Regions from separate parts of the Shewanella sp. SR43-4 genome, predicted to be linked through region 3. Evidence: predicted binding sites of a transcription regulator. Region 3 holds the regulator's gene; each other region holds the start of a gene.
The links. Region 3 encodes sigma-54, which starts transcription at its own class of promoters, with help from an activator protein. Its sites were predicted from a motif close to GTTGGCACGNNNNTNGNNT; they were not measured.

Region 1: H5123_RS12675 (BON domain-containing protein) is a predicted target of sigma-54. The motif match lies at 6,174-6,192, and genes of this name have one in related genera.
Region 2: hmpA (NO-inducible flavohemoprotein) is a predicted target of sigma-54. The motif match lies at 2,200-2,218, and genes of this name have one in related genera.
Region 4: H5123_RS11415 (DUF3192 domain-containing protein) is a predicted target of sigma-54. The motif match lies at 5,093-5,111, and genes of this name have one in related genera.

Annotation. Positions count from the first base shown of each region.
Region 1 is NZ_JACJEB010000010.1:14,599-22,487, forward strand. It holds gene arsJ (organoarsenical effux MFS transporter ArsJ) at 1-1,181, shown strand, start outside; gene H5123_RS12650 (DUF1328 family protein) at 1,512-1,688, shown strand; gene H5123_RS12655 (hypothetical protein) at 1,769-1,963, shown strand; gene H5123_RS12660 (diacylglycerol kinase family protein) at 2,178-3,830, shown strand; gene H5123_RS12665 (sigma-54-dependent Fis family transcriptional regulator) at 3,846-5,210, opposite strand; gene H5123_RS12670 (hypothetical protein) at 5,477-5,953, shown strand; gene H5123_RS12675 (BON domain-containing protein) at 6,228-6,779, shown strand; gene H5123_RS12680 (TetR/AcrR family transcriptional regulator) at 6,923-7,507, shown strand; gene H5123_RS12685 (C40 family peptidase) at 7,599-7,889, shown strand, end outside.
Region 2 is NZ_JACJEB010000001.1:470,049-477,937, reverse strand. It holds gene H5123_RS02135 (PP2C family protein-serine/threonine phosphatase) at 1-794, shown strand, start outside; gene hmpA (NO-inducible flavohemoprotein) at 953-2,134, opposite strand; gene norR (nitric oxide reductase transcriptional regulator NorR) at 2,321-3,901, shown strand; gene H5123_RS02120 (DUF1499 domain-containing protein) at 4,052-4,798, shown strand; gene H5123_RS02115 (tannase/feruloyl esterase family alpha/beta hydrolase) at 4,943-6,679, opposite strand; gene H5123_RS02110 (FadR/GntR family transcriptional regulator) at 7,015-7,734, opposite strand.
Region 3 is NZ_JACJEB010000001.1:207,431-215,319, reverse strand. It holds gene H5123_RS01020 (transposase) at 1-139, opposite strand, end outside; gene mgtE (magnesium transporter) at 809-2,173, opposite strand; gene H5123_RS01010 (HPr family phosphocarrier protein) at 2,638-2,913, opposite strand; gene rapZ (RNase adapter RapZ) at 2,934-3,797, opposite strand; gene ptsN (PTS IIA-like nitrogen regulatory protein PtsN) at 3,794-4,237, opposite strand; gene hpf (ribosome hibernation promoting factor) at 4,240-4,527, opposite strand; gene H5123_RS00990 (RNA polymerase factor sigma-54) at 4,552-6,036, opposite strand; gene lptB (LPS export ABC transporter ATP-binding protein) at 6,180-6,911, opposite strand; gene lptA (lipopolysaccharide transport periplasmic protein LptA) at 6,908-7,489, opposite strand; gene lptC (LPS export ABC transporter periplasmic protein LptC) at 7,476-7,889, opposite strand, start outside.
Region 4 is NZ_JACJEB010000008.1:197,528-205,416, reverse strand. It holds gene H5123_RS11440 (heme-binding beta-barrel domain-containing protein) at 325-954, shown strand; gene msrA (peptide-methionine (S)-S-oxide reductase MsrA) at 1,485-2,078, opposite strand; gene H5123_RS11430 (DUF962 domain-containing protein) at 3,193-3,510, opposite strand; gene H5123_RS11425 (GNAT family N-acetyltransferase) at 3,579-4,208, opposite strand; gene H5123_RS11420 (DUF2789 domain-containing protein) at 4,386-4,622, shown strand; gene H5123_RS11415 (DUF3192 domain-containing protein) at 4,658-5,041, opposite strand; gene H5123_RS11410 (hypothetical protein) at 5,201-5,566, shown strand; gene H5123_RS11405 (Zn-ribbon-containing protein) at 5,567-6,340, shown strand; gene H5123_RS11400 (DEAD/DEAH box helicase) at 6,355-7,889, shown strand, end outside.

The DNA.
Region 1 (7,889 bases), on a different contig from region 3:
TTAAGCAATATCTAATAATCACTGGTAATTATTGGGCATTTACCTTAACCGATGGTGCACTGCGTATGCTGGTGGTGCTGTATTTTCATCAGCTAGGTTACAGCCCGTTCAATATCGCGATGTTGTTTTTGTTTTATGAGATTTTTGGCGTCGTCACTAATCTTGTCGGTGGTTGGCTAGGGGCAAGGCTTGGCTTAAATAACACCATGAACATTGGCTTAGGGTTACAAATAGTTGCGCTAGCTATGTTGGCCGTACCAGCGGACATGTTGACCATAATGTATGTCATGGTTGCGCAAGCCTTGTCGGGTATTGCTAAAGACCTCAATAAAATGAGCGCCAAGAGTGCGATTAAAATGTTGGTGCCTAGTGATGCGCAGGGCAAGTTGTATCAATGGGTGGCCATTCTTACTGGATCTAAAAATGCGTTAAAAGGACTGGGGTTCTTTTTAGGTGGCATTTTGCTCACGCTATTTGAATTTCGCGGTGCAGTGCTGTTGATGGCAGCCTTATTAGCTTGTGTGTGGGTGATGAGTCTATTGAGCTTAAAAGCGGATTTAGGCAAAGCGAAAAACAAACCTAAATTTATCGATATTTTTTCCAAAAGTCCGGCGATTAATTTGTTGTCGGCAGCACGAATGTTTTTGTTTGGTGCTCGAGATGTATGGTTTGTGGTGGCGTTACCAGTGTTTTTAGCGGTGACATTTGAATGGGATCATTGGTGGGTGGGCGGTTTTATGGCGAGTTGGGTGATTGGCTACGGCATCGTCCAGTCATTTGCGCCTTATGTTACTGGTAAAAAACATGGCAAAGTACCAACAGGACGCGCAGCCTTTGTATGGGCTGGCTACTTATTACTTATTCCTGCTGCTATTGCTCTTGCGTTGCACTTTAACTTTTATATCCACGTGACATTAATTGCCGGATTAATGCTATTTGGCGCTGTGTTTGCCATTAACTCGTCACTGCACAGTTATCTGATTGTTAGTTATGCAGGTCATGATGGCGTGTCACTTGATGTGGGATTTTATTACATGGCCAACGCCATGGGACGTCTTATCGGCACCGTTCTTTCGGGGTTGGTGTATCAAATATACGGTTTAGAAGCTTGTTTGTGGATATCGAGTGGCTTTATAGCGCTAGCAACATTAATATCATTTAAGCTGCCGTATACGTTGTAATGCTTGGTGTTATTCTGGCGGCGCTTATGTTGATTCTTTTTCATTGCTCCTTTCGATACTGGTTCGCTAGTATCTGAAACTCTTACCGGAAACATCGGTAAAAAGTGCCTACAAGTCTGTGGCTCTTCCATAGCTCATTTTTCGATATGAAATTAAATTCTTTATAATCATAGCTTTAATTTTTTATTTACTGTTGGCACGATGTTGGCATTAGTAAAAACATAGTCGTTGTGTAAATGGTTAATTCTCAGATGGTTAGGTATGAGGTCGATATCAAAAGGATTAGCACATCACGCACCATACTGTAAATCGTACACCAAGGAGGTTTTTATGTTGGGCTGGACATTAATGTTTTTAGTTATAGCCGTTATAGCAGGACTATTGGGTTTTACTGGTATTGCTGGAGCCGCAGCAGGGATCGCCAAAATTATTTTCTTCATCTTTATTGTATTACTGGTGATTTCATTATTATCCAGTGCGATTAGAGGTAAAGGTCCCCGAGCATAGTAGGTAACCTGAGCTCTGAAGCCGAGTTAAGGTTAGCGACAAAACGTTATTCGATTACAACCATCATCTAGGAGATGAATATGAAATTATTAAAATTACTGACAATGGCAAGTTTAATGGTGTTTTTAACGGCTGGTTTATCAGCATGTTCAGACAACAAAGCTGAGAATGCTGGTGAAAAAGTGGATGAAATGATCCAAGATGCTGGTAATGCTGTTGAAGATGCATGTGAAGATGTAAAAGAAGGCATGAAGTCAGAAGATCCAGACTGTTAAATACAGTGCAATCTGATTAACTATTTAATCCGTTCAGAGCCGTTAGGTTATTAACGTAAAGTACATTGATGTCAAAGGTCACGACTTGTTTAAACTCATATAAGTCAATGTGGAATGCTTAAGAGCGTGGCGCGAAGTGATTAGATAGTTATAGTGATAAGTATTGTCTTAAGCAGCACTCATGTGCTGCTTTTTTTAAAAAAGGAGGACCACAATGCTCACCCGTATCCATATTAAATATTATTATACCCTTGGTACGTTATTGGCTGCGTGCTTATGTGTGGCGCTTCCTTATGTGTTACTTAAGCTTGTTTTTGCGTGGCTTGCATTATCTTTAGGCTTGGTGAGTTCGGCGTATTGGTTTAATAGTGCAGGTATTTTCCGTAAACGCCAAGATGGCAGTATTCCTTGGTATATAGGTTGGAGCTTTATTCCGTTTTTATTGGGTTGCCAGCTATATAACGCCTGGGCGAGAAAAAATGACAAAGTTCCTGCAATACAAAAAATTGATAAGCAGCTGTATTTAGCCTGCCGGTTGTTTTCGGGCGATATTGACCGACTTAAGCATGAGAAAATTGATGCTATTTTAGATGTTACTGCAGAATTTGATGCATTAGAGTGGACTCTGGTTGATGAAAATATTGCCTATTTAAATATTCCGGTATTGGATCACAGCGTACCTAGCGTCGCACAGTTAAATCAAGCGATTAATTGGTTACATAACCAAGTCAGTAATGGCAAAAATGTCGTAGTACATTGTGCATTAGGTCGAGGGCGTTCGGTGTTAGTGCTAGCCGCTTACTTAGTGTGCCGTGAGCAAAATCGTAATGTTAATGATGTGCTGAAATCTATCAGTAGTATTCGTCAAACCGCGCGGTTAAATAAATGGCAGTTAGCGGCCGTCGAAAAAATGCATCGCCTGAATCAAATTCATATCCATAAACGTGCTTGGTTGATTGTGAACCCAGTGTCAGGTGGCGGTAAGTGGCATGATGAAGCCGATCATATAACTCAAACCTTGAGCGATTATTTTCAGCTTGAAGTCTTATATACCACTAAAGACAAGTCTGCGGTGCAACTAACCGAACATGCCAAAAAACAGGGTGCTGATATTATTGTTGCTTGTGGTGGAGATGGCACAGTTAACGAGGTTGCATCGGTGATTGTCGACAGTGATATTTATCTAGGTATTATTCCTATGGGCACCACTAATGCACTTAGTCACACCTTGTTTGGTATCACCAGTAAGTTAGTACCGGTATCGCAAGCGCTTGATATTTTGATTCAAGGTTATTCTCAGCGCATAGATACTGCCATGTGTAATGAGCAATTGATGTTGTTGCTAGCGGGCTTGGGCTTTGAGCGGAAAATGATACAGAAAGCCGATCGCGACCGCAAAAATGAGCTCGGACAGTTGGCTTACCTTAATGGTTTGTGGGAGGCGATAGATGAAAATCAGCCTTTGTCGATGAAATTACAGCTTGATAGTGGTGACATTCAAATGATTAACACCACGAGTTTAGTGATTGCCAATGCGGCGCCATTCACCAGTGTATTAGCCCAAGGAAATGGTGAACCCAATATTACCGATGGTTTGTTAGACATTACTTGGATTGAGTCCAGTGAGACATCACCACAACAATTATTGAGTATGACCGAGCTATTATTTGCCGGATTAACAGGCGAGCGTGAAGATGATCAGCAGAGTGGAATTCATCATGAGCAAGCTAAGACGATTCAGTTGAGCACGGACTCGTTGTGCAAATATGTTATTGATGGTGAGTTATTTGAGTCTGAAGATTTATGCATCAAGGTTAAACCTAAGTCATTAAATGTGTTGCTGCCTCAAGCGAGCAAACACATTTAATCACTTAGCACGCTGTTAAGGTTCGTCAGGACTCGTTTGGTCTTGGTATTTACTTAACTTGTTATAAAGGGTTTTAACGCTGATACCTAATTGTTTTGCAGTTTCATTTTTATTGCCCATAGATTCATCAAGGGCCTGATAAATTGCAGCTTTTTCTAGTTCGTCGAGGCGCATGCCCACAGGTATTTGTACGCCGTCAGTTAACGGCTCTGTTGAAGGTTCTAGCGATGACACCATGATATGGCTCGGTAAAATTTCGTTTTCTGCCAGAATATATGCACGTTCAATAGCGTGTTTCAATTCGCGGACATTACCAGGCCATTTTTGTTGTTGGATCAGGTTAAGAGCATCATCTGAAAACATTTTTGTGAGTTTTTCAGCTGTGTTTCGATATGCCAAAAAGTGCTGTGCGAGTCCACTTATGTCGTTGTTACGGTTGCGTAATGGTGGCACTTGGATGGGAAAATGCGCTAAACGAAAATATAAGTCTTCGCGAAAATGACCCGCATCAATAGCGTCGGCTAGATCGCGGTTAGTGGCGGCAATAATACGAACATTGGCTTTTTTAAGATGTTGTGAGCCTACCGAGCGATATTCATTATTTTCGAGTACGCGTAGTAATTTTACTTGGTGTTCTAACGGCATTTCGGTTACTTCATCAAGAAATAAGGTGCCGCCTTCTGCCTGCTCAAATACACCACGGTGATCTCGATGGGCACCAGTAAAAGCGCCTTTTACATGGCCAAACAGTTCGCTGTCGACCAGTTCAGGGCTTAATGCACCACAGTTAATTGCGATAAAGGGTTCGTCGACTCTATGACTAGCCAAATGAATAGTATTGGCAACGAGCTCTTTACCTGCACCGCTTTCACCAACGATGAGCACGTTGCTCTCGGTGACAGCGACTTTACGAATAGTGCGATATAACTTGTGCATCGCACGCGATGAACCAACCAATAAACCATATTGGTCTAGTTCACTCGAAAAAGGCTGTTTTTGCTTAGTCGATTGCGATTTGAAGTCTCGGGCAAAGTCTTCTAGCGTGTCGTTAATCACATCAGCATCGTAAGGCTGGCGAAAATGATAACCAGCCGTTTTTGACATTAAATGATCTAAGTTGGGGTTTGGCTTACCTTCGGTTAAGAAGATGAGCTCAATATCAGACATTATCGAACTGTCAGTTAGCTCAGCGTATTCTTGTTGGCTTAATTGTGACAGTTCAATGATAGCAACGTCTATTGAGTTACTCTTCAGTTGGTCTAACCAGGACTGGTCAACTGAGCTGGCAATCTTATTAAAGTGCTGGCTACTTGGTAAAGCAAGTAGACGAGCTTCACCTTCTTGACGGTGTAAATGGTAAAAAAGTGTTGGACGTGGCATGCCGATTCACTCCCTGTGGTATGTAGTCCAATGTTTGTCTCGGGTGTCGTGTGACAACTAAAGACAATCATTCAGTGTTGTTAGGCCATTAACGTGTAACAAAATATTATAATAACACTAATAATCAGATGGTTAATTAAATTTTGTCCATGTGCAGACGTGCTTATGTTTAGGCTTTGCTTACATAATATGTGCTGGATCTCTATAGGTTATACAACCTATAGAGCAAAGTACTAGTTAAATTATCGAATACAGGAGGATTTGCGTTGAAATCATATACTCGAGACGAACAAGTTGAGTCCGATGTGTGGCTTTTGCATGAAGCGATTGATTTATGCCAAGAGGGCGAGCAATTTTATGCCCAAGCAATACTAGGGGCCGACGATTACAACATTAAGCGGGTTTTTATCCATATGGCTGACATTAGAAAATGCATGCTAACGCGTTTAACACCATTATTTACGTTGATGCGATCCAGCCAAGCAAGACCTATGGACAGTAAAACCTTTCACCAACAATCTTCATATAAACACTATGCTAAGGCTGAACACCTGATACAGGATAAACCATTACCGCAGGTGATTGCAGTATTGGTTGAAACTGAGCAACAAGTATTAACTCAATTAAAGTACGCCGCTAAAAAAACTAAAAATAAGCGTGTCGCAGGGCAACTTGCCGAAGGCATTGCTTGGCTACAGATGAGTTTTGATACCATGAAACACCTTTCCGTTGCAGGTAATTAGTCTGCGGGTAATAAAAACGCCTGATAATGTTGATTCTCAGGCGTTTTTTGTTGATGTTCGCTTCGTCACCTTTTAAGTCTAGTCGAGGTTAAGCCACTCTTGATTGCCATGAGGAAAAATTTACCTAGTATCGGTAAAAAAGTCCGATAACATTACTATTAAAAGTCATCATAGCAATGAAAAAATTTAATTAGTTGTTATTTTACATGTGGTTATAATTGTTGGCATGATTCGCGCATTATAATCCTTGATATTAACAACGGAGGAAATCTTTATGAAAAAGACCACATTATCTGTAGTAATGAGCATCATGTTAGGTTCAATGGCATTCGGTGCAAGTGCAGCACAAGATTGGCAAGATGATGCAAAAGATGCGTGGATCGATGGTAAAGCTGAAACCACACTTTTGTTAAATACTAATTTGAATTCATTCGATATTAATACTGACGTACATGATGGCAATGTGACCCTAACAGGTAAAGTTAACAGTAGTGTTGATAAGGCACTTGCCGGAGAATTAGTGAAAAGCTTAGATGGCGTTAAAGACGTCAATAATGAATTGTCGGTAATGAAGCCTGATAGCGATAAAGACACTAATGATCTCGCTAAAACCCTCACCGATTCAAAAGTCGCTACCGTAGTCAAAACGCGACTATTATTCTCAGCCGACGTATCTGGTACCGATATTGACGTTGAGGTCAAAAATAGCGTGGTAACATTAAAAGGTTCGGTATCGAGTGATGCTGAACGTGATTTAGCTTTAATGATTGCCAAAAATACTGATGACGTAAAAGATGTTGTTAATAAGTTACGTGTCACTCAGTAATCTATTGATAATCTTTAAACCAGCCTTTGGGCTGGTTTTTTTATGCCTAAAATAGGCAATAAGTCACTATATTTTGATTATTAGCAACTAAAGTTAGCCGACTGGTCTATTCTTGTTTATCCTGTCATTGAAATGGAGGCTCAATGAACAAAAGTGCAGCAAGTAGACAATCAATATGCGCCGTAGGCGAAAAGCTTTTTGCGTTACACGGTTATAGTGGCGTGGGCATTAAATTAATTCTCGACGAGGTCGGTATTCCTAAAGGGTCTTTTTACCATTACTTTGCCAGTAAAGAGGCGTTTGCGGCAGCCGTTGCCGAACATTATTTTCAATTACGTATTCAGCCTATTGCTATCGATTCAAGCGTAAATTTTAAAACTAATTTATCAACAATGCTTAATGGGTATCATCAACTCATTGATGAGCTGTTTAGTGGCAGTGAGCCTCGTGGCTGTTTAATGGGTAACTTGATGGTTGAAGTCAGTAGCAAAGCGCCTTTATTGCATCAAACCTTAAACCACCTTTATGATCAATGGTTGGGCTTATTGAGTGCGCTTATCGAGCAGGGGCAGCTGCAAGGCCATATCCGTACAGACTTGCCAGCGTTAACACTAGCGAGTGTTTTTTGGGCGAACTGGCAAGGAACTATGCTACGCTGCCAAATTAAAGTCGATAAAATGGCTGCTAAGCGAGCTTTAGTGCAGTGTATGCAGATGATGACTCGATAGATTCAAGTGCTGCTGCAGTGATTTTGAGCGTGTATTGTGAAAACAATATTGCTATATAGAGCGGTTTTTTCGGTGTTTGGAGTAGGGTTAATTGGCTAAAAGATTATTACTTAGTTGTTTGGTTTTACTGCTGTCGGCATGTGCGTCTAGTCCGCAAGTGGTTATCGCACCTAAGCCTGTGGTAGTTCCACCCATGCTTAAGCAAGCAGCGCCCAAGTGGAGCGAGTCAAGCCTGTTAAGTTTTCATAATCAATGGAAAGGTACGCCATATCGTTTAGGTGGCCTGAGCCGAAATGGCGTAGATTGTTCAGGGTTTGTGTATTTGGCCTACCTGAACATTGTCGGCGACAAACTACCTCGTACAGTGAATTCACAGGGGACT
Region 2 (7,889 bases), 260 kb from region 3:
AAAGTTTTCAATTCTCTGAAGCATCTTCACAGCTCAATGCCGCTCAAGTATGGATCCGCGATGAGATAGAAGAGATTACCCGCTTACAACAGCTAATGTTGCCAGACAAAGGTATTGAACTAAGCTCCGTTAAAATGGCCTACACCTACAAAGCAATGAAAGGCGCTGGTGGCGATTATTTAGATATTGTCGATCTCGGTAAAAGTCGTCCTGACATTCAAGGTGATATAGGAATGATTATTGCCGACGTATCGGGGCATGGCCCAGCCGCTGCCGTAGAGACAGCAATGATAGATGCGATTTTACGCACCTTTGAGCCGAAGAACTTATCCAGTAGCTCTTCAGAAGTACTCAATTATATCAATCAACACTTTTTCACTAAAAAGCCCCGCGGCAGTTTTTTAACCGCCACAGTGCTTCGTTATAATTGTAAAGACAAAGAACTCATTTATGCCAATGCTGGCCATCCGCATGCGTACTTGAAAAAAGCCAATCGACTGGTTGCTCTAGATCAGGGCGGGATACCGATAGGTGTATTGCGTGAGCAAAATTGGGATACCTACAGGGTTAGCGTGGATGTTGGTGATATCTTGTTTGTTTATACTGATGTTGTCATCGAAACTCAAAATGCCCAAAAAGAGCTATTTGGCTTTGATCGCTTAGAAAAAGCCATTAGTGCCGCCCCCGATGAACCCGAAGCTATGCTGGAGTATCTTGAACAGCAAATGAAACTATTTTGCGGTTTTTCAGAATTTCAGGATGACTTAACCATGTGTGCTATCCAGTTTATTTAAGTTAATAGAGTATTTAATCATTGAGAAGATGAAGATTGGGATGACGATATCCCGTTTTAGGACATCTCCAGCCATAGGTTTAATCGTTTTTTATCAATAACTAAAAAGCCCTGAGTTAACACTCAGGGCTTTTTCTATCTTACGGGTTTATTGGGTGATTAAGCGCTTAATGCTTCAGTTGGGCCAAAGAATTCATAATGAATTTGGTTTTCTGGTATACCTAAGCTGGTGGCGATAGCTAATGCTGCTTTCATAAAGCCAGTAGGGCCAAGTAGGTAAAATTCTACATCGCGGTCTGCAGGCAGTTGCTCTGCAATCAATGATGCATCAATGAAGCCTGTCGCATGAGGTTGGCAATATTGTTCTGGTTGGCTGTAAACATACAGCGGCTTGATGTGATCATGGATTGAGGCAAGTTGATCAACATGGTGTTTAAACGCATGGACATCACTATTAAGAGCCGCATGAATAAAGCGAATATCGCGGCCTGAACCAGCTTCAGTATTGAGCATACTAATCGCAGGCGTAATGCCCACACCGCCGGTGAGTAAAATTAATGGTTTGGTATTTTTACGTAAAGTAAAATCGCCACTGGGGGCACGTAATTTGACTTTATCACCTAACTGAATGTGGTTATGTAAGTGATTTGATACCACACCATTAGGTTCACGCTTGACGCTAATTCTTAAGTAATCTTTGCCTGCCGCGTCAGATAAACTGTAGTTACGACGCATTGATACGCCATCGATATCATCAAATACTAAGGTTAGAAATTGACCGGCTTCAAAGCTTGGCAAACCTTTATCATCAAATGGTTGAAAGTAGAATGAGGTAATCACTGAACTTTCATCTACACGTTTTATTAAAATAAACTCACGATCGCCGCGCCAGCCACCAGTTTTCTGTTCGTTCTGTGTATAAATTGACTCTTCAGCCGCAATTAATATGTTGGCTAACTGACCGTAAGCTTTGGCCCAAGCATCAATCACTTCGTCTGTTGCAGCATCGCCGAGTACGGCTTTAATGGCCTGTAATAAACAGCTGCCAACCGCATCATATTGGTGCGGCAATATACCTAGTGCGGTATGCTTTTGGACAATTTTACTGACCGCAGCGCTTAAATTACCTAGTTCATCAATATTGGCACCATAAGCAATCACAGCGTTAGCCAGTGCTTTAGGTTGAGTGCCTTTAGCTTGGTTAGTTTGATTGAAATAAGGCAATACTTCAGGATGCTGGGCAAACAGTAATGGATAGAAATGGCTGGTAATGTCATTGGCGTAAAGTTGTAACGCGGGGACAGTGGCCTTAATAATTTGAACAGTTGCAGTGTCTAACATTCATGATTCCTTTTTGGGGAGTAAATAGCGATAAGCTTCAATCAATTACCTTGTATACCTAGACATTACACAGAACGTGCCAACATTTATCACACTGATTTTAAACATATAAATTTAATAAAGGTTAAATTGACCTAGATCGGTAAGTGTGTCAAATTAACCTAAATTAGGTTTATTTGACTTATTATGAATATTGTTCCCTTTATCGACATTGTAGAAGACTTAAATCGTGACTTGATAAAATCGGAGCGTTACTTGCGGCTGATTTTAGCGATTCAACGCGCCATTCCGTGCGATGTTGTAGCCTTACTGAAGCTTAAACAGGATCATTTGGTGCCTGTAGCTGTGGTGGGCTTAAAGCAAGAAGCGTTAGCGCGACAATTTTCGATTAACCACCATCCACGCTTGCAGCAAATTTTAGCTAACCCACACGTTACCCGCTTCGATGCCGACTCAACACTGCCCGATCCCTATGACGGTTTAGTCGATGATGGCAGTGAACAATTGCACGTGCATGACTGCATGGGTAGCACCATTTATATCGATGGTAAAGCCTGGGGCGTTTTAACCTTAGACGCTATGCAAGCAGGTAGTTTTGATTCGCTTAATCCAACCGAAACCCGTGCTTATATTGCTGCTGTGGCCGCTGCGATTAGTACCAGTGAACATATTGAAGCGTTAGAAATTCAAGTTGAACGTAATCATCAAGTGGCACAGTGCATGTTAGCGACTGCAGGGCCGTCGAGCATTATTGGTAACAGTGGCGCAATTACGGATTTATTGTCAGAGATAAATACTGTTGCCGCCAGCGATCTATCGGTATTAATTACCGGGGAAACTGGTGTGGGTAAAGAGTTGGTTGCCAAAAGCATTCATCAACAATCACGTCGTAGCGAGCAACCGTTAGTACAAATTAACTGTGCAGCACTGCCAGAAAGCATCGTTGAAAGTGAACTCTTTGGTCATGTAAAAGGTGCCTATTCTGGTGCGGTAAGCGATCGTCGGGGCCGCTTTGAGCTGGCCGATGGCGGCACATTATTTTTAGATGAAGTGGGTGAATTACCGTTAGCGGTACAAGCTAAGTTATTGCGTGCATTGCAAAATGGTGAAATTCAGCGTGTTGGTAGCGACAATATTATTGTGGTGGATGTCAGAATTATTGCTGCAACTAATCGTAATTTGCAGCTAGAAGTTAAAGAAGGTAGGTTTAGAGCTGACTTGTATCATCGTTTAAGTGTTTATCCACTGCCTGTGCCAGCATTACGAGATCGCGGTAAAGACGTTATTTTATTGGCAGGCTATTTTTTAGAAAAAAGCCAACATCAACTTGGGGTCGCGAAACTGAGGTTGCAACAAAGCGCGATTAATCAATTAGCCCAATATCATTGGCCTGGCAATGTGCGTGAGTTAGAGCACTTGCTTAGTCGCGCTGCCTTAAGGGCCATTAGTGAACAAGGTCGTCATGCTAGTATTATTAGTATTAGCCCTGTGCATCTGGGGTCAGAGTTTATGGCGAGTCATTCTGAAGCACCACAGCAAACCGCGATGGAGAATCAATCCACCAATGATTCAACGGCTAGGTTATCCCAAGTGATAACCCAAGGACTGCGTGATGCCACCGATGAGTATCAGCGGCAAGTCATACAAACAGTATTCGTGACTGAGCGAGGTAACTTAGCTGCAGTTGCAAGGTCCTTAAAGCTAGATAGAAGTAATTTAATTCGTACCATGCGTCGTTTAGCGCTTGATCCTAATACGGGTGAGTAAAGCGAAACAACACTGGTTAAGTCAGTAAACGGTTCGAGCTTATCTTATTGAGTCAGAATATTTTTTTGTTGTTTGAGAAATTTATTAGCACAAATTCAGGTCAATGTAAGTTGAGTGAGATAAATTAGGATTACCTAAAGGATGAATGTGATGCAAAAAAGCAGTTTAAGTAATATTGCGTTAGTGGTGGCATTGGTTGCAGTAGCACTTGCCGTATTAATGGTATTTGGATCGACAATAGGATTATGGGATCCCATAGTCGGCTTCATGGCCAGCCGTAATTACAATAACTTGCTGGGATATGTTGTCGTCGTGATTGGGTTAGTTGCATTAATTACCAGCTTTACCATTAAGCAAAACAGTCGTGCTAAGGGTAGAGGGCTTATCAATTCGACCATAGCATTAGTGCTTGGATTAGGCATATTGGCGCCGAGTATTGTGGCATTGGTTATTGAGCCAGTTAAATACCCACCTATTCACGATATAACCACTAATACCCAATCGCCACCGCAATTTGAATTTTTAACTGACAGCCGTGAAGGCGCTAAAAACAGCTTAGTTTATGGTGGACCCGAAATCGCTGCGCAGCAACTGCAAGCTTTTCCTAATATTAACCCTATAGTGTCAGACTTAACCGCTGATGCGGCTTATCAAAAGGCACTTATGGTTGCGGAGTCAATGGGTTGGACTATTGTCGCTCAAGACCCAAAGGCACGTCGTTTTGAAAGTACCTCAAGAACCCCATTTTTTAACTTCGCAGACGATATTGTTGTGGTCGTGTCTGTATTAGAGCAGGGTAGCCGTATTGATTTACGCAGTGTATCGCGGGTTGGAATCGGCGATCGCGGTGTCAATGCACAACGCATTCAAGAATTTAGCCTGCGGTTTGCTGAATAAATTAAGTCGCAGGTTTTAACAAGTAAAAGGAGCATAGAATGCTCCTTTTACTTGTTAGCTATTAAATAAAGAGGTGCCCAAATGCGTTACAGTGATGGATATCTTGTTCCACAATCTAGTGCGTCATTATGTTGCTTATTGTTTCTATTGCTCAGGAGTCACGCAGATAAAGTTAACTGCATCTTCCATGTTACCTGTACCGCTATAGGTTGCCACTTGTGGGAAAGGGCATAATGGTCTTGTCCGTGTTTTAGACCAGTTAGCGGGTAACTCAGTATTTTCAGAACGAACAGAAGCATTTATGCTCTCAGGTGCTTGCCCTTGTTCTACCCATGCAACGAGAGAGTCAAGCATATCAAAGCGGTCTGTAGCTAACCCCTTACCGCAATGGTTCATACCAGGGACTAAATATAAGCGAGCAAACTCGTCGGCTTGATTTTCATTGACGTTTTGCAAGCCTTTGTACCAGTTAACTGTATCGTTAGGTGAAAATACTGCGTCAGAAGTACCATGAACGACCATTATCTTAGCGCCTCGATCTCTCAATACAGTTAGATCAGTTGGATTTGGTGGTGTCATGAATGTCATTCCTGACTGGGTGTAAGTATCATCAATCGCATAAATACGCTCAACATCGGTATCCATATCAAAAGGCATCACAAATTCATATGCACCGAGTTCCGTTGAACCATTATAAGGGGTTGGTGCGGTTGAGAATATAAATGCCACAGCGCCTGGATCTCTCATCATCGCCATGAAAAATTCCCAGTTATAATAATCATTGGTGCCCATGCCTGCATCATAGGGGAAGTCTGAATAAATGGCCGCATCTGTATTGCTATTACGTGGCCCAGACATAATGTTTGTCATTACAGACTTCTGCGCAGCAGTTAAACATGTGCCATCTCGGTCAGCTGGACAGGTTGGCACATCTCGATCTAAATCAAATGCATCTTGGCAACCATAAGTATCTTGTACCATTCCGTCGCTTGCACCATCTAATGCATCACATTGCTGTGCGACTTTACTTGCAACGAGTGCAAACTCTTCTTGGGTGAAGCCATTTTGTAAAGATGCGAGCACATTTTCGACGTCAATATCTACTAGGCTTGAATATTGCTGAATACCATAAAGCTGTGAAACAGCTGCTTTGGGTAAGTTGAACCCTGGGTTACCCACTAAGAAACCATCATATAAATCGGCATAGCGTGTTGCGGCAACCATGGTATGGCGTCCACCATTTGAGCAACCTCCAAAGTAAGAACGATCAGGCTGTTTACCATACGCGGTTTCAATTAAAGATTTAGCCATTGGCGTGAGTTCGGCAACCGCATTGTAGCCATAATCTAAGCGTGCCTGAGGATCTAGCCCAAACATGGGTGTTGCTGATGCGTGTCCGGTGTCGGAACTGATGACTGCAAAGCCTTTGTTTAGCGCACCAGAATCCTTGCTTGCAGATGTAAGGAAACGACCAACGGCTTTTTGCACTTTACCATCTAAGCCGCCATTGGCTTGGTAATAAAAACGGCCATTCCAGTCTGACGGTAAACGCATTTCAAAACCAATAGCGTACTCGGCATCACCATCCATCCCTATGCCAGTTCTTTCGTTCATTTTCCCTGTGATTAAACAATGTGAAGGAGACGGGTAAATTTCGCCTGCGTCATATTCCACATCACCCGCGGGGATAAGTTCTGCACTGATAATTGTAGTGTCGGCATAATTGAACTCAGTTGCGAGTGTGGCACAACTGGTGATACTTGCAGGTATGGCGGCCTCAAGTTGTGGAATGCCTTCCGAAGATGAGTCACTATTGCAGCCGTAAAGAGCAATACACAAAGGTGCTAAAGCTAAGGGAATCCATAGATTTTCCGTTTTCATATTAATCCTCATTGTCTATACCTGAATGGTAATATGTTAAACGTATAACATATGATTTTCAGGGTAAATACTGATAAGAATTTAATGACTAATGGGTCTCAGTTTCTACATTGTTGGGAAATAGATCGCAGTTGGTTTGACAAAACTGAAATTTAAACAGCTTTTAACTAAGATAAATACTTTGCTAGCAATGTGATAATGTCATTTGGGTTGGCTGAGGTGTTTTGTACAGAGGCTGCAAATCTTGTTGAGCTTTGTTTTACTATGGGTATAAAAACAGGCTCATGAATAAACATGAACCTGCGTATAATCAAGACTGTACAGTATAATAATGCTTATTTTTCAGTGTCTCTATAATCTTTTTCTACAGCGTTGAGCCTTAGGGTAAATGCTTGTAAGTGTGTGCGCATTTCTGCCTCAGCTTGTTGACCGTCTTGTGCGATAACCGCTGCAATAATTGCATCATGCAGGCCTACTGGATGGACTTTGTCATGGCTAGGTTCAAATTTTGAAGTTGCATTACTGATAACTTGCAACAGAGATTTGACGATAGCCGCGAGAAAACGATTTCCTGACATATCAGCTAAAATATAATGCACTTTCTGGCGTGAATAAACGGTATCAGAATAGTCTAATATGTGTTCTTCACAGCGAGAGGCCTCACGTAATTTTTCTGCCAGTTCAGGGGTGCAATTTTGCGCTGCTAATTTAGCCACCATAGGCTCAATTTGTAATCTTGCCTCGCAGACTTCGGCGAATGACATTTTTTCCATGAGGAACAATTCCTGACACACATTAGTCAGTCGTTCAAATGTCATCAGTTTTACGAAAGCGCCACCCATCGCACCTTGTTTAATTTCTACAAGGCCACTCGCTTCAAGTCCTTTGATTGCTTCTCGCACTACAGTGCGACTTATTTGAAACAATTCAATGAGTTCTCGTTCGGATGGTAGTTTATCACCAGCTAAATACTTACCTTCAAAAATAGCATTCTTTAGTTGGTTTCCTATTTCATCGGAAGCTTTCATGTGTTTGACGGAGGTAAAGTTAACCAAGTTCAGTGTCCTAAATTTGTTCTGGTTTATATTCTATCATGCTCATACATATGCTTAATAGTTATGCTGATGAAATATCCTTGTTTTCCCGCTCTTATTTATGCGTCAAAACTGCTTGTAAGTATATGACTCAAATTCGATTATTTGCTTTCTGT
Region 3 (7,889 bases):
TGACCCACTGGTATACGGTTTTTGCCGATACACCATATTGTTTTGCTACGTCAGATAATAATCTTTGATTATTTTTGACTTCATTAATCACTTCTTTTTGTAAGTCCACTGGGTACTGTCTCGTATTTGACATATTCATGAAATAATCTCCTGCCAATTTACTTATGTTTACTAGAGCGAGTTTCCACTTCATCCCACTGGCTACAACCGAGATGTGCTAAGAAAAAAATGTTCTGGCGGCATTGTGAAATGATATTATTTACCATGACATTTATTGACTTAATGCTACGACTTCCGGTTATTTTATTCATTGCTATCTCCTACATCTACCAAGGACTACTTGTAAAATCACACTATCACTTAGTGGGTATGTGTTCTTATATGGAAAGCTTGTGCCAACTTTGATAAATATTTTTATCTGTTATTTATCAGTGTCTTATTTAAAACCTTTAACCTAGGTACTTTTTACCGACAGATTAGTTTGGTGCAATTGCACTAACTTGGTGAATAAGTTCTGCAGATGAATCGCTATCAAACTTATCGCTAGGTCGCAGTTTAGATGACAAATATGGCAGAAAAAGGTGACCTCAATGACAAAATAAAGATGGCGTTATATTGAATTTAATATTTACATGGATGATTTGAACATGATCAGAAGGGGGAGGTGAGTGCTGAGTTAACAGACTGACAATCTGTGGCTAGCGTGACCATTTGAGAGTCCGCCGCCCATAAAAGAGTCCTAAAGTAGACAGTTTTATAGACGGCATATTATTTAACCCAACTCGGGTTAAGAGATAAGAGCAATACTCTAGTGCATTAAATACAGCGTCGCTAAGCCTAAAAATGCAAATAGACCAACCACATCAGTGACTGTGGTTAATACCATTCCTCCAGCAAGAGCTGGGTCGATATTGAGCTTTTTGAGCATGATTGGAATAGTGGCACCAGCAAAGCCGGCAACTGTCATGTTAATTAGCATAGCACTGCCAATTAATCCGCCTAACGCAATGTCGTCTTTCCACAGCCACACAGCAAAAAAGACCAACACAGACCACATAATGCCGTTTAATAATCCAATGCCGAGTTCTTTGCCTATTAACCAACGTGAATTACTTTGGCCAATATGACCAAGTGCAATACCGCGGATCACCAGCGCTAAGGTTTGATTACCGGCAACGCCGCCCATGCTTGGCACAATGGTCATTAAAATTGCGATGGTAGCAAATTGCTCTAAGGTGCCTTCAAACATATTACTGACAGATGATGCTAGTAATGCTGCAAATAGATTGATGGTTAGCCATAGAGAGCGTCTCAGAGTACTTTTAAGCACTGGGCCGAAGGTATCTTCATCATCATCCATGCCTGCCATCCCCATCATGGAATGCTCGGCATCTTCACGGATCACATCGATAACGTCATCAATGGTTATTCGTCCTAGTAATTTTGCTTGGCTGTCTACGACTGGGGCAGATATCCAATCGAGTCGTTCAAATTTTTGCGCAACATCTTTATCAGACATCTCAACCGGAATACTTTCTAGTTCGGTGTCCATAATGCTGCGAACTGTGACGCTCGGATCGCATGTGAGTAAGTCGACTAATCTGACGCCACCTAAAACATGGTCATGGCGATCGACAACATATAATGTATCAGTGGTATCTGGTAAATTACCGCGTTGACGTAAATAGCGTAACACTACTTCGATATTAACATCGGGTCTTAGGGTAACCGTATCTGTGTTCATTATGCTGCCGGCAGTATCATCCGGGTAGCGCAGTGCTTGTTCTACTCTATCTCTGTCTTGGCTTCGCATTGACTTGAGTACTTTCTTATAAACCGCATCGGGCAAGCTGCGAAGAATATAAGCAAGATCATCGGTGTCCATTCCTATCGTGGCCTGGGCGAGTTTCTCTGGTGTCATGCTGCTGATGAGCGAATCTTTCAGTTCTTCACCTAATTCATCCAGGATCTCACCAGCATATTGTTGATCAATTAATTGCCATAAGACTTGTCGATTTTTTGGTGGTGATGATTCGAGAATGAGGGCGACATCGTTGGGTGACATTGCATGTAACATATTGCGAGCATGAACAAACAATCCACTGTCTAACGCTTGAGCGAGTTGATTGAGTCGTTGTTCTGTTATTTCATTATCTAGGTACTCTTTACCCATATATCAACTTCCTATTTGTCATACGAATATGATTCTGTATGTAATGATTTTGGGCAGTTTCAGTTTCTCTGTTTGGCATATTGATGCAAGAATTGTTATCTGCGGGCAAGAAATGAAATGCAGCAATAAAATCGTTGAGTGACTTGCGCCGAACGAAAGTCTGAACTGCTGATGTTGCTTTACACAAAAATTAACGTCCGATTACATCGGTGTTTGGTCAAGCGAGAACCGTGATTGAAATTGGCTACAACGCTAATATCTCTTAGGAGAACGAATACTTAATCAGCTGGGGATCCGCCGCGCGTTTTCAATATAAAGGCTAATATTATCGAGGAACTGATCGTTAACCTTCGAACAGCAATATCGTGGCAGTTTGGTTAGTATGACGACTTCATTTAAAGATGGAAATAAATAAGTGATGATGGCTTAACGATCAGTAATTAGTGAAAGTATCACTAAATAATTTAGCAAGACTCATCAAATTTAGCATTAATCAGATCACATACGGCATTTAATGCCACTTCAGCATCTGGGCCTTGGGCTGTTACTGTGATCATTTTACCTATGCCACTTTCAAGCATTAATAACCCAAGTACACTTGCTGCACTGGCGTTTTTATCGCCTTGAGTTAACGTGATACTGGCATCAAAATCACCCGCTAAAACAGCAAGTTTTGTTGCAGCTCGAGCATGTAACCCTAATTTATTTGAAATGGTTACTTGGCGTTCAAGTTTGATCATTGGCGCGATCCTATGCTCAGTTAGCTGTCAGTATCAGTTAAATTTAATTCTCTGTGGCGAGCATTAACTGTATGTTTACTGCCATGTCTAAACCTTTTTGCTAATTGATCGGCTATATATACCGAGCGATGTTGGCCACCGGTGCAACCAATGGCGATAGTCAGATAGCTGCGGTTATTACGTTCTAAATGCGGCATCCAGGTTTCAAATAAGTTTTCAATTTGCCAGATAAACTTATTCACTAGAGGTTGCCGACCTAAAAACTCTTGTACCGGTTCGTCTAAACCTGTGAGTGGTCGTAGTGCTATTTCCCAGTGCGGATTAGGTAAAAAGCGCACATCAAACATAAAGTCAGCTTCTGTTGGCATACCGTGCTTAAAGCCAAAAGACTCAAAGTTAATCACTAACTCTTTATCGACACTACCTAACAATATTTGCCTGACTTGGTCGCTTAATTCGTAAATATTCAGGGCAGAGGTGTCAATATAATGATCAACAATTTTTGCGATAGGCTCAAGTAAACGGCCTTCTAATATGATCGCTTCTTGCAGTGAAATATGATTTTTAGATAACGGGTGTAATCGACGCGTTTCGCTATAGCGTTTGAGTAGCACTTTATCATTAGAATTCAAAAAGAAGCTAATAATTTCAGTGTCATGTTCAAGTAAGGCAAGTTGATCTTGAAGGACTTTACCTTGCTCGGCAATGTTGCGTACATCAACACTAATTGCCACTAGATCATTATTACCTTTGAGCTGAGCCAGTAATATGCCAATCAGTGGTAAAGGCAAATTATCAACACAATAATACCCTAGATCTTCTAATACTCTTAGAGCAACAGATTTTCCTGAGCCTGAACGTCCCGATACTATGACAAGTTTCATGCAGTAATAACCCGATAAAGTTCTGTTGAGTCGTGAGTTTTACGAAGCTGTTTCAATATTTGCTTATCGCTTAATTTTTGAGCCACGCTTGATAGCGTGCTTAAATGCTGTTGGCACTGATCTGCAGGTACTAACAAAGCAAATAAAATATCCACGGGCTGTTTATCGATTGCATCAAAGGCAATGGCTTCTTCACATTTAATAAATATTGCGATCGGATGTTCTATGGCCGTTAATCTACCATGAGGTATCGCAATGCCATTTCCTATACCTGTGCTACCCATTTTCTCTCTCGCTAATAGGCTTTCAAAAACCTCTTGCGAAGATAGGGGTGGGTACTGGGCAGCGACTAAATTGCTGATGAGTTCCAGTACTTTTTTCTTACTGCCCGGTGTGGCACAGGTAGTGCATTCCGGCTGCAGAATGGTACAAAGTTCCATCGTTAGTGTTTTGTATACTTCTCTTTGTGTTTAATTACCTGACGGTCGAGTTTATCGATCAGGGCGTCTATTGCAGCATACATATCAGTGCTTTCTGACATGGCAAAAATCTCTGCACCATTAAGGTTGATTTTAGCTTCTGCTTTTTGTTGTAATTTTTCTACATTGAGCACAACGTGTACATTATTGATCTGATCGAAGTGTCGTTCAAGCTTTGAAAATTTACCTTGAACGTATTCACGTAAAGATTCGGTAATGTCGATATTTCTACCTGTCATATTGATAAGCATAAAAATCCTCCGTTGCTTTGTAGGTTATAAACTCTTACGTTGGTTTGAGGGCGGAATGAGCATCGCTTCGCGATATTTTGCAATCGTACGACGCGCAACGTTGATCCCCTGATCTGCCAGCAGTTGGGCCATTTTGCTGTCACTTAATGGCTTTTGCTGGTTTTCTGCTGCAACCAGTTTTTTGATAAAAGCACGAATAGCGGTAGATGAGCATTCTCCGCCATCGTCGGTGCTGACATGGCTAGAGAAAAAGTACTTTAATTCAAATAGCCCACGTGGTGTGTGCATATATTTTTGAGTGGTAACCCGTGAAATAGTCGATTCATGCATTTCTACTGCTTCAGCAATATCATTGAGTACCATAGGTTTCATGGCTTCTTCACCATATTCAAAGAAACCTTGCTGAAATTGCACAATACAATTGGCGACTTTCAATAAGGTCTCATTGCGGCTTTCGATACTCTTGATGAACCATTTAGCTTCTTGTAAATGACCGCGAATAAATTGGCTATCGGCAGAGTTTTTACTGCTTCTAGCCATGGCTGCATATTGTTGATTAACGCCAATTTTAGGCATATTGTCTGGGTTTAACTCTACAACCCAACGGCCATTCTTCTTTAGTACGGTTACATCAGGAATAACATATTCGTCATCAATAGCGGTGACTAACAAGCCCGGGCGAGGGTTAAGTGACTGGATTAAGGTGATCGCGTCACGCAACTCGTTTTCTTTGAGCTTGGTTTTGCGCATCAATAATCTAAAATCGCGCCCAGCAATTAAATCTAAATAGTCTTTAATGAGCAGACGGGCATTGTCTATATGTGGGGTTGTGTCGGCATATTGGGCTAATTGAATGAATAAACATTCGCTTAAATCTCGTGCGGCAACACCAACGGGATCAAAGTGTTGAATACGTTTTAATACCGCTTCAACTTCATCTAGTTCGACACTTTCATCACCCATGGCTTCGAGAATATCTTCAGTGCTTTGGGTTAAGTAACCGCGTTCATCAATGGCATCAATGATCGCGGTAGCAATCGCTCGATCTGTGTCAGAAAATGGTGTGAGATTTTTTTGCCACTCTAAATGCTCATATAAGCCTTCAGTCGTTTCACCTTGGAATGGCATATCATCATCGCGCATGCTAGCGCTGCCTGAACCTGACATTGGTGAGGCGGTGTACACTTCATCCCATGTGGTATCCATAGCTAAATCGTCCATGGTTTCTTTGGTCATGGATTCTGCTGTGTCGACTGTTGAGGTGTCTTTTTCTATATTGACCACGCTGTTGTCACTAAAGTCGGTGTCCGATTGGTCGCGACTTTCTTTTACTGAGTCTTTTGCTTGAGAAAACTCATCTTCTATTTCAAGCAATGGGTTTGAGTCCAATGCTTGTTGGATTTCTTGCTGTAGCTCCAATGACGATAATTGCAGTAAGCGGATCGCTTGCTGCAATTGAGGGGTCATGGTTAAGTGTTGACCCATTTTGAGTTGGAGTGACGCTTTCATTTACCGCTTATCCCTAGATGATTTCCATAAAAATGACAATCTCGAAAACTGTAATCGATTGTCACATACATCAATGACATTTAACGCTATTTAGATATCGTTCAATGAAATGAGTTAGATAGACTAAAAGGCCAGTAAAGTAACTATAGCTTGAATTGTTCACCTAAGTACACAGCCCGAACTTGTTGATTACTCAATATCTCATCAGGTGTGCCTTCGGCAATTAAATTGCCCTGGCTGACAATATAAGCGCGCTCACAGACGTCTAAGGTTTCACGTACGTTATGATCGGTAATTAATACCCCTAAGCCGCGGTTTTTAAGCTGTTGAATGATTTTTTTTATGTCGATGACAGAAATAGGGTCAACCCCCGCAAAAGGCTCATCGAGCAAAATAAATTTAGGATTAGCGGCCAGCGCGCGCGCTATCTCTACTCGACGACGTTCCCCACCAGACAACGACATGCCTTGGCTGTCGCGAATATGAGTGATATGGAATTCTTCTAATAAATGCTCTACCTGCTCAATCCGTTGGTCGGTAGTGAGTTCTTTGCGAGTCTGCAATACGGCCATAATATTGTCGTATACGGTCAGTTTGCGAAAAATACTGGCTTCTTGCGGCAAGTAACCAATCCCTTTGCGAGCTCTAAGATGCATTGGGTCGGCGGTTAAGTCGTCATCATCAATTAAGATCCGACCTTTATCGCTTTGCACTAAGCCGACAACCATATAAAACGTGGTTGTTTTACCTGCACCATTGGGGCCTAAAAGACCAACAATTTGGCCTGTTTTAACGGTTAAACTCACATCTTTAACAACCTGACGAGTTTTATAGCTTTTAGCTAGATTTTCAGCCGTTAGGGTTATTTGGGTCATGGTTTGATCTGCTTTTTAACAGGAATTTCAGGGAGCTTTTGCTTTGGTGCAGTCTCGTCTTGGAAATTCTCAGGTTGAATAATAGTAATAACGCGATCTTTCCCTGTACCAGTACTTTCAGCAATCAGCTCTTGAGCGTTAATGTTGTACTTAATACGGTTACCGGTTACTTGGCTACCAGATTGATCCAGTTTGGCATTACCTGTCAATGTCAGTGTAGTGGTAGCAAGATCATAGCTTATTTCGTTGGCACTGGCGGTACCAATTTGACCGTCGTCTAACTCTTGTGAAAACGTTGCAGGGTTGCCTATAGCGATGAGTTTTTTACTGGTGCTGTTTTCGGGAGTAAACGCCCGTAACTCATCAGCATTAATGTTAATAGTGCCTTGAGTAACGGTAACAGGACCATTAAAAACAATTTGGTTATTTTTAATGTCAGCAGACTGGCTTACTGAGGCAATTTTCAACTCTTGTTGAAGATCACCTTGTTTCGCTATGGTAGGTAAACTCAGCAGGCAAAATATGCTGCCAAATAACATAACATTGGCGTGAGTGTTGAGGCGATTAATGTGGCTCATATGTTCCTTCTACCTGGCTGAGTAGCGATAATTTTTGCGAATTCAAGTCAGCATGTAGACCTAAACCTTGAATAATAAACCCTTTACCTTTGATGTACACCATCTCTTGTGAGGTGCCGATCATAGTGGTTAAATCCACCGAAACAGCTTGGGTACTGAGTGACTGCAGGGGTTCTTCTATATTAATGGCATCAATAATAACATTATTTTCTAATATGACTTGGCTGGTATTTTTATTCAATTGGCCTCTATCTGCGCTTAATTGCCATTGCGCTTGGCCGTTTTCAGGGTAAATGAGGTAAACAGGTTTAGTAAAGTGAGTAATGTCACTTGAGGCGTAATGCTCCATGTGTTCGGCACTGACTCGACTAGCAATTAAACCGAGTTTATTAAATTCTGT
Region 4 (7,889 bases), on a different contig from region 3:
CATAGTTAGAAATTTTAACTTTCCAGCGTCAATCATCACATTTCGAATATAGTGCATCATTACTTCCCTAAAATTAGTTCCTTGTTAATTGTCTCACTCATTGCTTTGTTGGGTATGCGACATATGTCCTACGTACTGAAAATTAACCCTTATTTTTATACAGAAACAAAGCTCGGGACATTACGCCCATATAACAATGATTCAACCAGGCCTATCATCGGCGTTACCTGAGGTGATGATGACTTGAGTTCATCTGTGCATATTGACTCAAGCCTAACGGATCCCAATCGACACTTGCTGTTAATAATATAAATGGAAACATCGATGAAAAATCTTAACTATCTACCCGCAATCATTCTGACATCAATCGCCCTTTCATTATCTTTTACTGGGCAAGCTGTAGCTCAAAATGTTGATTTTGGTCCACTTCAGCCGTTAATTGGATCGTGGAAAACGGTTAGTCCCGGCGTTGACATCGCACCTGGAAGAACAGGGTCAAATGTTGGTGAAGGTGGCACAGCTGTAGAAGCTTTCTATGAAATAAGAACATATGAAGCCGCTGCCGACGCTGTTAATGCCAGTGATCAATCTCTAGTCGCTATCTATTACAAACTAGAGGTGTTTAGACAAAGAGACGATGCCAAATTTCATGATCAGCGTGGTTATATGATTTACGACCAAAAGAATCAAATGGTATATAACTCATACTGTGTGCCAAGAGCGGTATGTGTGATCGCAGAAGGAAAAGCAGGCAAAAAAATGACCCTGACAGCGCCAAGTAGAGGTATAGGTGAATCGACATATATGACCGAAAATGCGACGACCCAAGGATTCTCTATGACAATGGAAATTGGTGAAAAAACCCTGTCATACTCACAAACCACCAAACTCAATATCTACGGTAAAGATTTCTCACATACCGATGCTGCGACGTTAGAAAAAGTGAATGAGTAAGTTAATACGACTTCTCGCACTTAAATAAAACAATGGCAAAGAGTAGGTCATTGATTAGACGCTGCAGATAACAGCGTCCTTCTACTCAGATAACGAGAAGGCATCAGCAACGCATGGGTAGCATAAAGGGCATCAGTCATAAACTTGGTTTATTAACGGCTTAAATCAGCTGATGTCCGCCTATTACTCCAAACTATATTTTTTGATAGCGGAATTAAACAAATAAACAGAGCAGGTTATCGCCAAAATAAGCTAAACAATCATCGACCGCCGAACACAATAAAGCTCTTATCCTGATAAAGGAAACAGTTGCAAATGGGGTAAATCAACTTGTGACTAATGGTTATTGATTTTCAAATAATTAATCGTCTCAATAGCCACAGTCAAATAATCCACTTTATTTAATAGTTACAATTTTTACGGCATTAACATCAACCAATACCTACTAAAAATCGTTACTTTATTCTAAATATAAGCAGTGAATAGCTGATTCACTTTCAATCTCATATGTGCTTTGCCAAACAACCTGATTAATGTGTCGCTTTATCTCCCCAAATTTCCTCTAACCTTTGGTCACGACCGCAATTCCAGCGATAAGCATGGTAGCGAATAGGATTGTTCTTATAGTAATCTTGATGGTAACTTTCATCGCCTTTGATAGGGTAAAAAACACTCGATGCTAAAATTGGCGTAACCACTTTCTGGTTAGGAAATTGTTTTTCAATATCGCTTTTAGACTGTTCGGCAATTTGCCTTTCTTTATCATTTGCCACAAAAATTGCGCTTAAATAGCTAGTACCTTTGTCACAGAACTGCCCTCTTGCATCAAAGGGATCAATATTTACCCAGTAATAATCTAATAACTCTTTGTAGCTCACTTTATTAGGATCATAGGTTATCTGTACCGCTTCAAAATGACCTGCATGGTTACCGTTATAGGTGGGATCTTTTAAGCTTCCACCAGTAAACCCTGATATCACATCGCTAACACCATCAAGCTTTTCAAAATCGGACTCCATACACCAAAAACATCCTCCGGCTAAAATGGTCTTATCTGCAGTGGCGTTAGAAGCATAGGACAATAAGCTTGCTGCCAATATTGTTAGCATTAATGTACTTTTCATAACACCCTCCTTATTTTTCGAGATGATGGCCTGCTTGCATCAAACATATGTGCACTACGAAGTTAATAATGTGAAGGTTCACTATGGCAGAAAGCTGTCACTATTACATTGAGTTTGTTATTTATACAAAAGGTTATTGAGATAATCATCAGCATTTTTCAGAGTATCAACGACATGCTTGAACATGCCCTCGGGATAAATTGAGAGTATCAATATAGGCATTAGCAGATTCAGTACGATATTGGGTCAAATTGGAGAACATTAGGTATCACAAAGATGACGAGATAATCGTTCAAATAAGTGCTCAATTACATCACAGGATTATAAAAAAATCGCGAAAACTGAACGATATCGATAGGACTTATTATGAATATTGAGATTAGCGATTTAGATAAGCTAAAGCTAGCTAAGCTAGCACATCATCAACCCGGTCCGACCATAGAATTCCGCAGCGACTCAAATATGAGTTTTAGATGCAAAAAGGCACAACCTTAAGTTATAAGGTTGTGCCCGTTAACGCTTTTGTCAGCATCCTGCTGAATATTTGCTCCCTGCACACCATCCATGTAAACATGCTTCCTGCAGTCCTTTTCCCTGTTCTCATTTCCTTGTCTATTTGTGTAATACAAACAAACTCATGAGTGTCACTCCTTTGAACAGCCTATCCATTGGCTGAGCGGTAAATCTATTCAATCCGTTGAATCTATCCATGCTGCATCCTGCAGCCCTATCCTTGTTATCCTTGTGTCAACAGCATGACTGTTTTCACTCATCCTTGATTCGGCTATCCATTTGCCGAGCTTATGCTCAATCCGTGAGCGTGTCCTAATAACATCCATGATATTCTTAAGCATTAATTGTCTTATTTCTCATCCTAAGAAAACCAACAAATAACTCGCTTTCGATAACTACATTCTAATCAAAACCAGCTCGATGAAAAGTCACTCAACATCATTGAAATAGATGCTTAACATACCGACACTCAAGAAAAAACATGTAATACTATGATTTTTATATATTAAATATAATTAATAACGTTAAACGCTGACAACTTTAGATAAGATCCCTTACATGCTTGTAGGATATGGCTTACAAAAGCATGAGCAGGTTATTACTATCGGATTGATTTTCGCCACAGGCGCATTATCATCTGCCCAAACATGACCCAATCAGCCCACAAACTATAAAGCGGATAAGTGAATGTAGCAGGCCTATTTTTTTCAAATAGAAAATGCCCTAACCATGCAAAGCCATAACCCACAACGGGCAGCCACAATAATTGCCACCAATGCTGATTAAACAAGGTATTCACAATAATAACCAAAATAATGCCACTGCCAATATAATGCAGCCTTCGACAAATAGGGTTTTGATGTTGCGACAGATAAAATGGGTAAAATTCTGTAAATGAAGAGTAACGTTTAGGTTCCACTATTCACTCCTTAATTGATAATCCGCAAATGATATGGCCGATGAGTATTCAATTATTTTTCGCTGGCGTTACACTTTACTGTAAAACAGAATTTCACCTTCTATATTACCGATGCTAACGTTAGCAATACTGCTAAACCCTTGTGTTACCAAAGCCCGATGATGTGATGGATTACTAACAAACACGCCGACTCCATCGAGATCAGGTTGTTCATCACACCAACTCAATACCGCTTGAATTAACTTAGCCCCATAACCTTTTTGCTGCTCATTTGGTGATATAGCAATAAATTGTAAAACACCACACTTTTGAGAAGGCAGATGTTCAAGAATGCAGGTTTCTTTTTGCATTAATCCTTGGGTCGATTTCCATCCGGTACCCAGCATCATTTTGAAACGCCAGTGCCAATATCGTCCCTCACCCAGAGGAATGAGATCAGAAATGACACACGCAATTCCGATTAAACGCTCACCATCAAATAAACCGATTAAAGCTTGTTCTTGTTGCCATAACTCATTTAACTCTTCACGAATGGCTGCCCGAAGCTTTTGCTCATATTGTTGTTCATCATCTTGAGCAAGCACGTCAATAAAATAGGGGTCATCATGATATGCGTTGTAGAGAATGGAAGCTGCGACTCTCAGGTCTTCTGCGGTCAAATACACAGCACGAATAGTTTCCAAGGTGTGATTGTCCATTTTGATTCCTTGTTATTGACTCTCTAAACTCAATCTAACTTAACAAGTTTGAAACATTCTACAAGTTTTGTTTACGCATTTAGCCTGTTCGCAGTTGTCATTGCCAGTTGTTTGCTATTTACCTCATCAACACTGATACTGAATTTGTTTACCACACCATTACAAGGAATCCTTTAAATGGACACTACATCAAATGATCTTAGCCATTTATTTATGCAACTAGGTTTACCGCATGATCAAGTGGGTATCGATGACTTTGTTATGCAAAATAAGCTTGCTAAGCATACGTTAATAACCGATGCAGATTGCTGGAATCCAGGCCAAAAAGCATTTTTAAAAGAGGCTTTACGAGAAGACGCCCAATGGTCAGAAGTGATTGACCAATTGGACGTAATGATGCGCGCTGAAATGTAATTAATTTTTGACCTTATAACAGCGCCATTATCTCATCAGATTTGTTTGTAGGCGGTGTTACCCCAACCGACTAAAACATCATCACGAAACACAATGGGCGTGCATTCATCTTTGGTTGTTTTACCATCGCCTTGCGCCCATTGCGTTCGGTAAAACATCACCTTGATAGACTGTTCCCCTTGGTTTTCAGTCGGCTTAATATAAGCTTCGCTGAAATCGGCGGTGCCCATTAGAGTTATCACTTGATCACTCGTCATCCCCATAGACAGTTTGCTCAACAGTTCACGATTCTTATCTTGTTGAACTTGCCAATAGTCAGCACTTTTAGCCGATTCATGATCACCGACACTGATAACACAACCACTTAGCCCTACTGATGTGGCGATAATTAATCCTGCTGTGATAAGTTTTAATTTCATGTTGCATCCTTTTTGTTAAAATAAAATCCGCATTGTATTTACAGTTCCTTTAAGCCAGAATCGTGCCAAAAATTAAAACGCTGATTTATATATCTTTATTTTTATATTTAATGAGAATTAGTTAATCTCACACCACCGAATTAAGGAATTTAACCAACAATGAGTCCAATTGAGCAAGTACTTGCCGCGGCTAAATCGATTGCTAACAATGGAAATACTCCCTGTTTGGCACTGATTAAAAGCCGTTTAGGAAATAGCATCCCAATGCCTACCCTAATCCAAGGTTTACAACAGTTTAAGGCGTTGCCAAAATCCGAGTGGCAACACATACCAGAATTAGCCGATATTGCCGCTGTGGCTGACCAACCTGCAGATAATAATGTGGATCTTACCAATGTTATTCAGCAGGTCATGAGTCTGCAACAACACGTCACACTGCTCACTAAGCGAGTCGAACAGCTAGAAAATCAATTACAAGACAATGCCATTCAAAGCAATATCATTATTAATAAGGCAGACCAATAGATGTTTGTTACTGAACTGCGCTTTGAATGTTTTGCCGACACAACAATTGATACCGTAGAAAAAGCCATCAACGCTTTTCTTGAAGCCCTAAGGGCGAATGGACAAATTTTAGGCAGGGAGTTTGCCGTCGCTTTTAATGATGGTGAATTTAGAGTTCGCCTGTTGTTACCCGAAAAAACCAGCCTGGCAAATCGTTATCATAGCCCGTGGGTAAAGGTAACTTTAGCCGGATTAACCGCGGCCAAACTATTGGCTCCTAGAGAAAAGTTCATCGGCCAAGACATTAACTCTGAAGTTAGCAGCACAGAGACACCATCATGGCAGGTGTTGTATACCAGTTATGTTCATATGTGCTCACCGCTACGTAATGGCGATAATCTCTTGCCTATCCCCCTGTATCAATTACCTGCGACCTTCAATGGCGATCATAAACGCATTATAAAATGGCAAACAGAATGGCAAGCATGTGATGAGCTACAAATGGCGGCTGCCACTAAAGCTGAATTTGCCGCATTAGATGAAATCACTCGGGTAGACAGCGACCTGTTTAGACGAGGTTGGGATTTACGTGGCAGAATAGAGTTTTTAACGCAAATACCAACTTACTATTATCTGTATCGTGTCGGTGGTGAGTCGTTAGAAAGCGAATTGAACCGAGCTTGCCCACGTTGTGGTTCACATCATTGGAAACTTGAACAGCCTTTGTTAGACATGTTTCACTTTCGCTGCGAGCCATGCCGCATAGTGTCTAATATATCTTGGGACCATCAGTAAATGGAATTACTTCATTGAGTTACAAACAAATTATTTCTTATTACCGAGATTGCTACAAGGAAGATAGTGCCTCCATTAATCTTTGGAACGTCAATAAACTTAAACAAGAAGACCGTTTAATTCTTCAAGGTAAAGATGAACTAGGCACAGGTTTTTTACCTCGGCTACCTATCCCCGAAGAATTTGCCGCCCCAATGTTAAAACGGGTAGCAATGTATCAAAGAGAAAGAGTATTACTGTATGCACGGTTCTTGTTTGTCGGCAAAGTCACCATAAAAGGCGAGCTTAAAACGGTGGTATCGCCTTTGCTCTTTAGCGAAGCCACCATTGAGCAGGATAATGGTAATTGCTATTTTTCTACCCAAGCCGATGAAACTGAAATCAATGAAGCTTTACTGCAACAATTACTCCCAGAAGATAATGCGCTAGCAGAATCGCTTTTTACTGAAGATACTCGATCCGCATCATTTTGGACCTCATATTTTAGTAATAATCATATTGAAATAAGCTCGCTTGAATTACTCCAATATCCGAAGCTTGCTCAATACAGTGACATCAAAAAAGCGCTGACAAAAAAGATCCCCAGCATATTACCCATTTCCATGTTAATTTTTGTTGAAAGATCAAAAAGTAGCCGCGGCGTACTTCACGAATTAGACACTATCATCAATGCTAATCAGCTATCAGCCCCTATCGGTAAGCTCTTTAACCATACAATGGCAAAGTCTAACAAGGATTCCAAACCTGCGAAGCTCAAGTACGACTTTTTGCCTGGACTATTATCTGGCCCACAAAAGAAAGTCATCGCTATCGCCGCTAACAACAGTCTAGGTTGTGTGTCTGGCCCACCCGGCACAGGTAAAAGCTATACTATTGCTGCCGTTGCAGCGGAACATATGGCTCGCGGAGAGTCGGTGTTAATTGTGGCCAATAATGAAGTGGCCCTTGATGTTATTGCAGACAAATTGGCGAGTAACTTTACCTTAGGCGATGTTTCAATTAAGGCCGGACAAAAAGCCTTTTTAAAGCAGCTAAAAGACTATACCGCTGATTTGTTAGCCGGTTACTTTGCAGATGACTTGGACAACAGCCCCAAAGCAAATGAACAAGAAATTAACCAGCTAAATCTATTGCTAGGTAAATTAGAACATCGTTTTATGGCTTTCAGCCAAAAAGCCATCAGCCGAGGCTTGCGGTTGCACCAACTTGAGTTACAACAATCGAAGTGGTTAAAACGCGCTTATCTGTTTTTTATTCAAGGATCAATAAACCAATGGCATCATCAATGGCATGCATTAGATACCATTAACAAACGCACCATTGAACGTGAAACACTTGCTTCTGACTATCTCAATGCACTTAAAAAAAACAACTTAAAAACATTAGTCAGCCAACACCGAAAGTCTCTTCAAGCATTTAACCAAGCAATACGCAGTCGAACCTCCAGTAAACAACTCGCCCAGTTTGCGAAGATTGAATATGCCAAGTTATTTGCTGCATTTCCCATCTGGTTGGTGAGCTTAAATAGCCTGCACAAAGTATTACCGCT